3 regions of the Peribacillus sp. TH16 genome follow, and region 3 is predicted to be linked to each of the others. Evidence: riboswitches for the same ligand, from Rfam matches in the RefSeq annotation. Region 3 holds a riboswitch; each other region holds the start of a gene.

Region 1 (3,277 bases), on a different contig from region 3:
CATTGATGGAAAGCCGCTTCCTTCGCTTTCACGCAAAACCGTCTGGAAACGGATTGGTTATGTTCCGCAGGCGCATAAAATGGTATTTGGTTTTACACTCGAAGAATTGGTCATTATGGGAAGAGCCCCATACATCAGTGCGCTTGCCCAGCCTTCCGTGAAGGACCGTGAAGCCGCTCACCTAGCCCTGGAAACTGTAGGGATTGGCCATCTTGCTGGGAAGTCCTGCAATACAGTCAGTGGTGGTGAGTTGCAACTAGCGTTGATTGCACGTACGCTGGTATCAGACCCGGAAGTGCTCATTCTCGATGAACCGGAATCCCATCTTGATGTTCAAAAGCAGGTTGTGATTTTACAGACATTAAAGCGTTTGTCACAAGAAAAGAAAATCTCTTGTATCATAAACACGCATTACCCAAACCATGCGTTTTTCCTTGCTGACCATGTGTTAATGACAGCCAAACAAAAGCCGGTCGTTTACGGGGAAGTCCAGGAAGTAATGACAGAATCCCGGATGAAGGAATACTTCGGAATTGAAATGAAGAAGATTATTTATGAAGAAGATGAGAACTTTTTGATTGAAACGATGGTGCCGAAAGATTTAGGCATTCCGCGTGATCAAAGTACTTGTCGATTTACTAGTTAAAAAAAGGCAGCCACCGGGTTGCCTTTTTTTTCGCTAAATGGAATACTTTATTATTTACTAGTTTTCTGGTACTATTATGCTAGAAAAAATTAGGAGAATGATAGTGAGGAAATACAGAGTTTTATTGATGGTAGCATTGCTGGGAATTTTAATTTTGCCTTCATGCTCACAAGGGGTTTTAGAGAATATAGGTACAAAGACGGCTGCACCGATTGCGGAAGATAACATTGAAGTGGTTGCAGCAGCGGAGAATGACGTCGGGCAGAATTCGGAGGACAGATTATATCCTGAACAGATCGATACGAGAAACTGGATAAGAGCCGAGTCCACGGTTCAACTTCCAATATTGATGTATCATAGTATTTCTGAAGGTAATAACCTTCGGGTACCAAGAGAGGAATTTCAATCACAAATGAACTGGCTTCGGGAGAATGATTACTATACATTATCCCCTAGGGAAGCATTTCTTGTTTTAACGGAAAATCGGATGCCAAGTGAAAAGTGTGTCTGGCTTACTTTTGATGATGGCTATACAGATAATTACACGGAGGCTTTTCCTATATTAAAAGAATATAATATGAAAGCTACTGTTTTTATGATCGGGAAATCTATTGAAAAAAGTCATCACCTGACGGAAGAACAAATGGTGGAGATGAGCGAGAATGGGATTTCTATTGAAAGTCATACTATCAACCATCTTGAGCTTAACCGTATGACGGTAGGGCAGCAGGAAGCTGAAATGGTACAGTCAAAGGATTTATTCGATCGTATTCTCCAACAGGACACGACAGTACTTTCATATCCTGTTGGTCGGTATAACGAGGAGAGCCTTAGGTTGTCAGAAGAAGCTGGATACAAGATGGCAGTAACCACCGAAGCTGGTGGAGCTTCAAGGGACCAAGGGATGCATGCACTACACCGAGTTCGGATTTCACCCGGATTGTCAGTCGATGGATTTGCAGCGCTGATTGAAAATGCATCACGTTATTAATTGAAGACAAGGTATTTCGGAATCAGTCTGAAAAATCATATAATAATCATTTCTTACATAGTGTATAATGAAAAGCAGTGAAAATTATATACATATGAACGATTTGGTGTCTTAATGACTTAAAAGGGAAGTTGGTGAAATACCAACGCGGTCCCGCCACTGTAAATGGGAGTTAGCGGCTGTGTACCACTGTATGTGAGATATGGGAAGGTGCCGTTGACGATGACCATTAGCCAGGAGACCTGCCAAGATTCGTACACCTGTAACCTACGCGGATGGGAAGGTGTGTGGCAGACCTTCTGAGTCCGTAATTATATTGTTGCCATACAAGCATCTTCCGTTTGACGGGAGATGCTTTTGTTTTGAAATTCGCTTCTTCACTTCAGGATGCGTTTTCTTTAGGTGGTCGGAAATTGAATTAAAAGATTGTGGGGGATGTAAAATGAAGAAAATCTATGGTCTGATTCTAGTGATGTTACTAACTGCAGGTATTATGGTTGGTTGCAATGATACATCAAAAGAAGGAACGAAAGAAAAGCAACAAACGAATCATACTGAAAACCAAGCTTTCCCGATTACGATAAAAGATGCAACGGGTGAAAAAGTAACGATAGAAGAACAACCAAAGAAAATTGTTACATTGATACCAAGTAATACAGAAGTGGTCTTTGCACTTGGTTTGGGTAAAAAGGTTGTTGGTGTATCCGACATTGATAATTACCCGGAAGAAACGAAAGAAATTGAAAAAGTTGGCGGAATGGAAATGAACACGGAGTTAATCGTTTCCTTAAAGCCTGATCTTGTTCTTGCTCATGCATCCAGTGCCCATAATTCGAATGAGGGATTGCAGCAGCTTAAGGATGCTGGAATAGATGTCCTTGTAGTCAATGATGCACAAAGCTTTGACGAAGTGTATGAGTCTATTGATATGATTGGACAGGCAACGGGAGAACATGATAAGGCAAAAGAAATCGTTGCGAATATGAAAACGAAACTGAAGAAAATTCAGGAAAAAGCTAAATCCGTTAAGGATGAGGAAAGAAAAACCGTTCTAGTAGAGGTTTCGCCATCACCGGATATTTATACACCTGGAAAAAATACATTCATGAATGAAATGCTTAACATAATTTCAGCGAAAAATGCAGCAGCCGAATTGGACGGGTGGGCGAAAATTGACGAAGAGTCTATGATTGCTGCAAATCCGGATGTCATTATTACAACATATGGTTATTATACAAAAGATCCAGTCAGTGAAGTGACGGGCCGAAAAGGATGGGAAGATGTAGCTGCTGTTAAGGATGGTCAAGTCTTTGATGTCCATTCTGACTTAGTGACCCGTTCTGGTCCACGCTTAATAGAGGGAGTAGAGGAACTTGCCAAATCAGTCTATCCGAACCTATTTGACAACTAAGTGGGCGTTTGCTTATTTGATTGCGTTATTGTTTTTGCTTTTCGCAATGACGTTTGGCATTTCCTTTGGTTCGGTGTCAGTACCGATTCCAGCGCTTATACAAATTATCGGCAAGGAATTTTTTCATTTACCAATCTCAGTTGAGCCAGATGTGATGCTGACGAATATCGTAATGAACATCCGCCTGCCACGTGTATTACTTGCAGGTTTGGTTGGGGCTTCGCTTGCG
Region 2 (3,277 bases), 1.2 Mb from region 3:
AGAGAAAGATCTTTTAATGCGAACGTCCCATCTGCGAATTGATGGGTGAGGCCATCTATATTAAAAATATGTTCTTCCATTATCGAACTGCCCCCAATTTATATATATCTATAAATAAAGAATAAGCTTACTAGAGTTACAATGGTAATCAGCCAATTACGAGAGGAATAAGTGTAAGAGTCATCGATAAATGAAATATTCTCTTGATACCCTCTTGCGTTCATTGCCATCGTTAATTGTTCAGAGCGCTGAAACACTCCTAAAAACAGGGAAGATATGAGTAACCCGAGAGATCGAATTCCCTTCCTCACTGAACTATATCCAAGCCGTGATGACTGTGATTGATGAATGGCCATAGCTGTATCTAAAAAAATAAAGATGAAGCGATAAGTTAATTCGATTAAATCAATCAGCAATGAAGGCAGTTTCAGCTTACGCAATACATATAGTATAACTGTGATGGGAGTAGTTAAGGTTAGGAAATATAAACAGCTGATACTGCTTAATACAACAACGATTAGACCAATTACCGTTTTTATACTGTCTTCGCTGATAAATATTTGCCAGCTGCCGAAATTCCAGGACCACCATACATTTGGTATCGAAGTAAATTTACTTGCGAATGAAAAAAGGATGGTAATTGTACCTGATAGTACAAAAAATCCAGGTAATAAGAGTAATTTTAGATAATAAGAGATTGGAATTTTTGCCCCGAAAATGATAAAAGCACTCATCACGGTAAAGGTGATGAGTGAGACGGTCGTATCCCTCACTGCTAAAGAAAACAACAAAAGGGAGAGGGCAAAAATCATTTTCTCTAAAGGATGTACATGCTTTAGCCGGTTGAAATAGGCGTATTTATCTATGAGTAACATGTTTTGCCTGTTCGTCCTTTTCTTGGACGGACTGTTTATTTTTTTGTCGCATAACGCCGATGAAGTATCCTATGAATCCGGCGCCAATCGCGGCTTGGAGAGCAAACAATAAGCTTTCGGTTTCTGCACCTGGCGGCTCCCAGATACTGTTGAACCAAGGCTTATATTCTGGTTGGATTTTAGTGATGGCTTCTTCCGCCACTCCATCAGCTCCACCAAATTCTGTTCCTTGTTGGGTGATTAACGGAATTATAGCAAGTATGACGACTAGAAAAAGCAACAATAAACTTTTTTTCATGCTAACGAGCCTCCTTAGATAACACTCGCAGTAATTTCAATTCGCCTAGATTGTATTTCTTCAAGAAATTCATGACAACGACTGTCAATAAACCTTCACTGATTGCTAAAGGTATTTGGGTAAGGGCAAAGATTCCTGAAAATTTAGTGAATGAGGCCATGAATCCACCTACCTCCGATGGGAAAGCTAAAGCAAGTTGTACAGAAGTTATCACATAGGTGCCCAAATCTCCGAAAGCTGCTGCTAAGAAAACAGCAAGAGAGAAGGACCAACCTAATTTAGTAGCGCCTTTGAATACAAAATAAGCAATGAACGGCCCGCAAACAGCCATGGAAAAGGCATTGGCTCCTAGCGTAGTTAGTCCTCCATGAGCTAGTAATACAGCTTGAAATAACAGAACAATAGAACCGACGACACTCATGGCCAGTGGCCCAAACAAGATTGAACCTAAACCGACGCCGGTAGGGTGTGAAGAGCTTCCTGTAACGGAAGGGATTTTTAGGGCTGATAAAATAAAAACGAATGCGCCGGACAGACCCAGCATCATTTTTGTTTCTGGGTTTTCCTTCACTTTAGACCTAATAGAACGGTAACCCAAGATTAAAAATGGAAGTGTCACAGCCCACCAGAATATCGCCCATTCGATCGGTAAGAAGCCCTCCATAATATGCATGGCCATTGCTTTCTTTGGTACGAAAAGTAGTAAAATGACAAAATAAAGTATTTTCCAATTGGCTTTTTTCATTTTTTCTCCTTTCAACGCTTTTATTTTTAATGATTAAAGCTGAGAAGAGAAGTGGCGGGCAACATAAAAAGCACTTCTCTCAAAAAGAAAGAAGTGCGTAATGAACAGTAAGTTTGCAGCATAATACAAATATTAGCTTAGCTGCCTGATCCGCACACCCATCCTCGTAGGTTGTAAACAGTTTCACGCTTCATGGCAGGTCTCCTGGCTCTGGATCATCATCCTCATACATCCTTCCCATCGCGTTTGACAGTGGATTATTCATTACGTATTAGGACTTCCCTTTACAGTGGCGGGACCGCGCCGGATTTACACCGACTTCCCTATTAAGCTAAATTCCGAGGAATCTAGCACCATAAAACTTATGTAATTTTTTGAAAATTCTCGTTTATTGTACCATAAAGCAATGATTCCATCTACACTCTATTCATATTTTTTTGAGAAGGATAAAATCGCAGTGAGGATAGGCATGAAGCTGGATTTTCACCATTAAACTTTTCAAAACAGTCGGAATAAACTATTGAATTTTAAAAAAGTTGTTATATGATAGATAAAGTTAACTAGAAATATATTATTATAAAACCAAATATTTCAATTTAAAAGTGCTCTTGTATGAACACGCAAGGGATAATAGGGAAATCGGTGAGAATCCGATGCAGCCCCCGCTACTGTAACGCTGATGAAATTGTCGATAACCACTGGCCTAGAGCTGGGAAGGGACAAAAGTAAATTGAAGCGTAAGCCAGGAAACCTGCTTTTAAAATTGTGTGATACTTTTCGGAGGGAAAGGTAGAAGGACTATGGAGATTTTGAGAGTTTCACTTTGCTTGCTGGAGGCTCCCTTTTCATATAGTTTTTTTTAAACCTTAACTCTAACAGTTAAGGTTTTTTATTTTGCCTTTTCTCAGATTTAGGAGGAAGAAGATGACAACTTGGAACTTAAAAGGCACAAATTCGCATCTTTTGATTTGTAACGGCAGCAGTTGCATGAAAAAAGGTGGCGAAGAAATAACGCAAGCAATTCGTGATGAAATTACTTCACAAGGTCTGAATCAAAAAATTCATACTACTAGAACTCGCTGTAACGGAAGGTGTAAGGATGCCTGCGTTGTGATTGCTTATCCTCAAGGGACATGGTATCGAGTGGATTCACCTGATTTTGGACGAGAGATTGTCCGTAATCTCGATGATGAGAAGTTCATTCCACAGATGATTTACCAATTTACTAATGGAGAAATGACTCCTAATCCAGATTTTCCAGCTCAAACAGGAATTTCAAAAGACAAGTTGTAAAAGGAGATGTCTAAATGAGTACAAACGGTAAATTATTTGTCGTTGGCTTTGGACCAGGGAATTTTG
Region 3 (3,277 bases):
TTTACACACTAATAGAGAATCCTGATGAAACTCTTCAGTTTAATAGCCTAAAACATAGTGAATCCTTCCCAAATTTCTCCTCATTTTGGGAGCATAAAAAAATGCTACTGATGAGAAGAGCCTATCTCGCCCAACGCGCGGTTATACCAAAGAAACTGAATGGACATCGTTATGATTACCGAGTTCTCGTTCATTATGAAAATGGGTTCTATAAAATTACTGGTAAGGCTGTACGGATGTCACAAACCCAGGAAATCACAACCCATACTCCAAGAGGCGGGAAACTTTTCCCTTACAAAAACTTACAATCGAGGAATTTAAACCGGAAGTTGGCGTACATTGCTCAAAAGTGCGGTCTGATTCTTTCGAAGAAATTCGGCTTTCTCGGGGAATTCTCTATTGATATTGGCGAAGATTCAACAGGATCACTCTTCATTTACGAAGTAAACTCTAAACCCATGCAATTTGATGAAGAAGAAATTGAAGCAAGCCGACTCTTGCATTTGAAAAACCTGTTTATTGAATTAACTTTATTAAATCAAACGAGAAAATAACCTCCATCTGCCGTTTTCCATTATAATGAAATGAGAGACAGCTTATATGGAGGTTATACATATGATTACTCATTTTCAATGGACACCATTACATAAAAATTTACCAGGTTGGAAAATTTCCTTTTACTTTAACAAGCAGGCCGTCCAAGCCTTATACCATAAAGACGGGTCCATAGAATGGACTGCCAATCCCCCTTCAGAAACAGACGAAGCTAAGCTCAAAAGCATCATACATGACTTAATGGTCTATCATGTATATGAATAACTTAGTGCTAAACTCCTCATTTCATTCATGAGGACTTACTCAGAATAAAAAGCCCTCTTTTGCCTACACTATAAAAAAAGGTTAGGAGGGATTTCTTTTGGATAAAGAAGAATTCACATTTTTGAAGGATACCGAATATGAAGGCAAGAACTCTGCTTTCTTAGACATCGACCGTTACATCAATGAAGGGCTGGCCGGCGGGAATGTTTATGCAGCTGCTGACCTTCAGAACATTGAAGAAGCCCATGATTTTTATGATGAAACCGAGCCAAACAAGAATAAATAATTAGTGTCCGGAGCCTCCTTTAGGTGGCTCCTTTTTATAAAACTGTCAACTCCTCCTTTTGACCGAACATTTCCTTATTAATTATTCCATAAGCCTTTTCAAGAAAAAGTAAATACTCTACTTTTTCTTTTGAATTTTTTGCCTTCACATTAATTTCCTTGTTCAACCTTGTATGATTTTCGCTTAAAGAAATCATTTTTTCCCCAGAAAAATTATACATAATCTTAGCTTTTAAAAAATCCGTAAAGTATCTAACTGTTCCAAACATGCATTATCCCCCCTTAAATTTTGTTCATAAAGAAAACTTTTCTCTTGTTCCATAGAGAGACGAGATTTCCTTATAATTTTGTTAAAAAATCGACTATTATAATTGATTACATCTAAAAAAATAAAAAAACAACTTCCCGATTAGAAGTTGTTAGAGTGCAAAAGAAAACATAACAAAAAACAAACATGAATTTTCCATTTTTCAAAAAATGAAAAACATGCTCTTGTCAATTCTCGCACTTAACACCTCCTATCCTCGTAGGTTTATGATGCTGTGCTAAAAATAGGCAGGTATCCTGGCTCATGATCATCGCTTTTCGAACCTTCCCATCCCCTTTTGCAGGAGACAGTGGCATTACTCGAATCGCTCTCATATACAGTTGCGGGACAGCGCCGGATTCTAACCGGACTTCCCTTTTAAGCAGATAATCTTCAATATATTATCTGCACCTTTTTCTAGACGTATTTAATTTTCAGTTTAAATTATAAAATTATCCCTTAAACTACAATGCGTGCTTCTGTGTTCAAAAGGAAATTGATTAACAGCTCTTCCATTACACAAAATCACTAATTAGTATTTCGCTCCATTATCCTTATTAATCAATATCTTTTCTTTTAATATCGATGTGATAATATGCTCCGAATCCCATTCGTGGCCAGATATCTCGATAAGCGGATATTGATTCGGCAAAACAATTTGCTGGATTTCATGTACTGCCAAGCCTTGATTATGTAATCGTAAAATTTCACCACGCAGGTTTTCCAAATAGTCGAGCTTTCTTTGAAACATTTCCTTCCCATTAGGGACATGACCGGCATGACAACAAAAAACCTCTCCAAAATCATATTGAAGTAATCTATTTATAGAATCGATGATAACAGGGACAGATTCTTCCCGTAAAACAAGCTTCGTTTTCGGTGTAACGAATAGGTCACCTGAAAACAGCATGCCATTACTGTGATTCAAATACACCATATGGTCCATAGCATGACCTGGGGTAAAGATTGGCTCCCACGTTTGGGTACGGGAATGAACAGCCCTCCCCAGCGGCTCAGCTTTGAAGCCATCTCTCCTTCCCCAAAAAGTTTTGCGATAATCAGGATATTCAGCATCCTTCGCACATACATCAATCGACACCGGATGAATATAAATTGGAACTTTTCTATGTTCCTGTATCCAGGAAGCACCGCCAGTATGGTCCTCATGATAATGCGTTAGCGCCACTAAATCGAAGTTGGCTGATTCATAGAAAGGGATAAGTTCTTCCAATAAAATTTGGGCTCCCGTATCAATCAATAGGCCGTCTGTTAAAAAAACATATACACTCATCCCCGACTTTATTCCTTCAGGGGTCCCTTGTACACAAACCACATCATTTATCGTCTTAATCTCTAGCATGGCTTCCCTCCTCATCAATTGTATAAAAATACCCCTTGTTCATTACAATAAATGTAATATTCCTCCATACTTTTGACAAGCAAATAGTATTTTCCTAGCAAAGACCCGTAGTATATTTTCCGGTAGAATCAAGGCACTTTTTGAAACCATTGTCATTGATTTAAGGTATTCTATTATGCAACTAAGAAAAGAAACAGCAAAAATCTGGCTTCGGTTAAAAGGAAGTTGTTAAGAAAGGGTACTCCGTATTTAAGTTTGGGCGATAAAAAAATTCACGGCTAATCATTAACGCTGAGTAACTATCAATATTACCTTGGTTGATAAAAAAGCTAAAGCATTCATGATACAGACTTTGAAACAATACTTTCCTGACAAAAAATTCACGTAATTATTAAAAAAAATCGACAAGCTGCTAAAAAGAACGAAGCTTATCTTACAAAAATCATGAAAAAGTATGGCTTTACGACCATTAACGATCAATGGTGACAATACCCCGATTCCAAAAG

What was found. Region 3 has a riboswitch for cobalamin ahead of JFV29_RS07085 (hypothetical protein). Riboswitches for the same ligand answer to the same signal wherever they lie in the genome.
Region 1: another riboswitch for cobalamin. It lies ahead of JFV29_RS27460 (ABC transporter substrate-binding protein); the one in region 3 lies ahead of JFV29_RS07085 (hypothetical protein).
Region 2: another riboswitch for cobalamin. It lies ahead of JFV29_RS01400 (energy-coupling factor ABC transporter permease); the one in region 3 lies ahead of JFV29_RS07085 (hypothetical protein).

The regions. Positions count from the first base shown of each region.
Region 1 covers NZ_JAEKEM010000009.1:2,778,692-2,781,968, reverse strand. The annotation lists gene JFV29_RS27470 (ABC transporter ATP-binding protein) at 1-646, shown strand, start outside; gene JFV29_RS27465 (polysaccharide deacetylase family protein) at 750-1,637, shown strand; cobalamin riboswitch at 1,725-1,901, shown strand; gene JFV29_RS27460 (ABC transporter substrate-binding protein) at 2,080-3,048, shown strand; gene JFV29_RS27455 (FecCD family ABC transporter permease) at 3,011-3,277, shown strand, end outside.
Region 2 covers NZ_JAEKEM010000002.1:283,992-287,268, reverse strand. The annotation lists gene JFV29_RS01415 (energy-coupling factor ABC transporter ATP-binding protein) at 1-80, opposite strand, end outside; gene cbiQ (cobalt ECF transporter T component CbiQ) at 99-875, opposite strand; gene JFV29_RS01405 (energy-coupling factor ABC transporter substrate-binding protein) at 859-1,173, opposite strand; gene JFV29_RS01400 (energy-coupling factor ABC transporter permease) at 1,175-1,918, opposite strand; cobalamin riboswitch at 2,096-2,291, opposite strand; cobalamin riboswitch at 2,502-2,691, shown strand; gene JFV29_RS01395 ((2Fe-2S) ferredoxin domain-containing protein) at 2,843-3,211, shown strand; gene cobJ (precorrin-3B C(17)-methyltransferase) at 3,226-3,277, shown strand, end outside.
Region 3 covers NZ_JAEKEM010000002.1:1,462,828-1,466,104, forward strand. The annotation lists gene JFV29_RS07070 (YheC/YheD family endospore coat-associated protein) at 1-554, shown strand, start outside; gene JFV29_RS07075 (YheE family protein) at 616-819, shown strand; gene JFV29_RS07080 (hypothetical protein) at 917-1,105, shown strand; gene JFV29_RS07085 (hypothetical protein) at 1,140-1,373, opposite strand; cobalamin riboswitch at 1,642-1,841, opposite strand; gene JFV29_RS07090 (MBL fold metallo-hydrolase) at 1,944-2,771, opposite strand.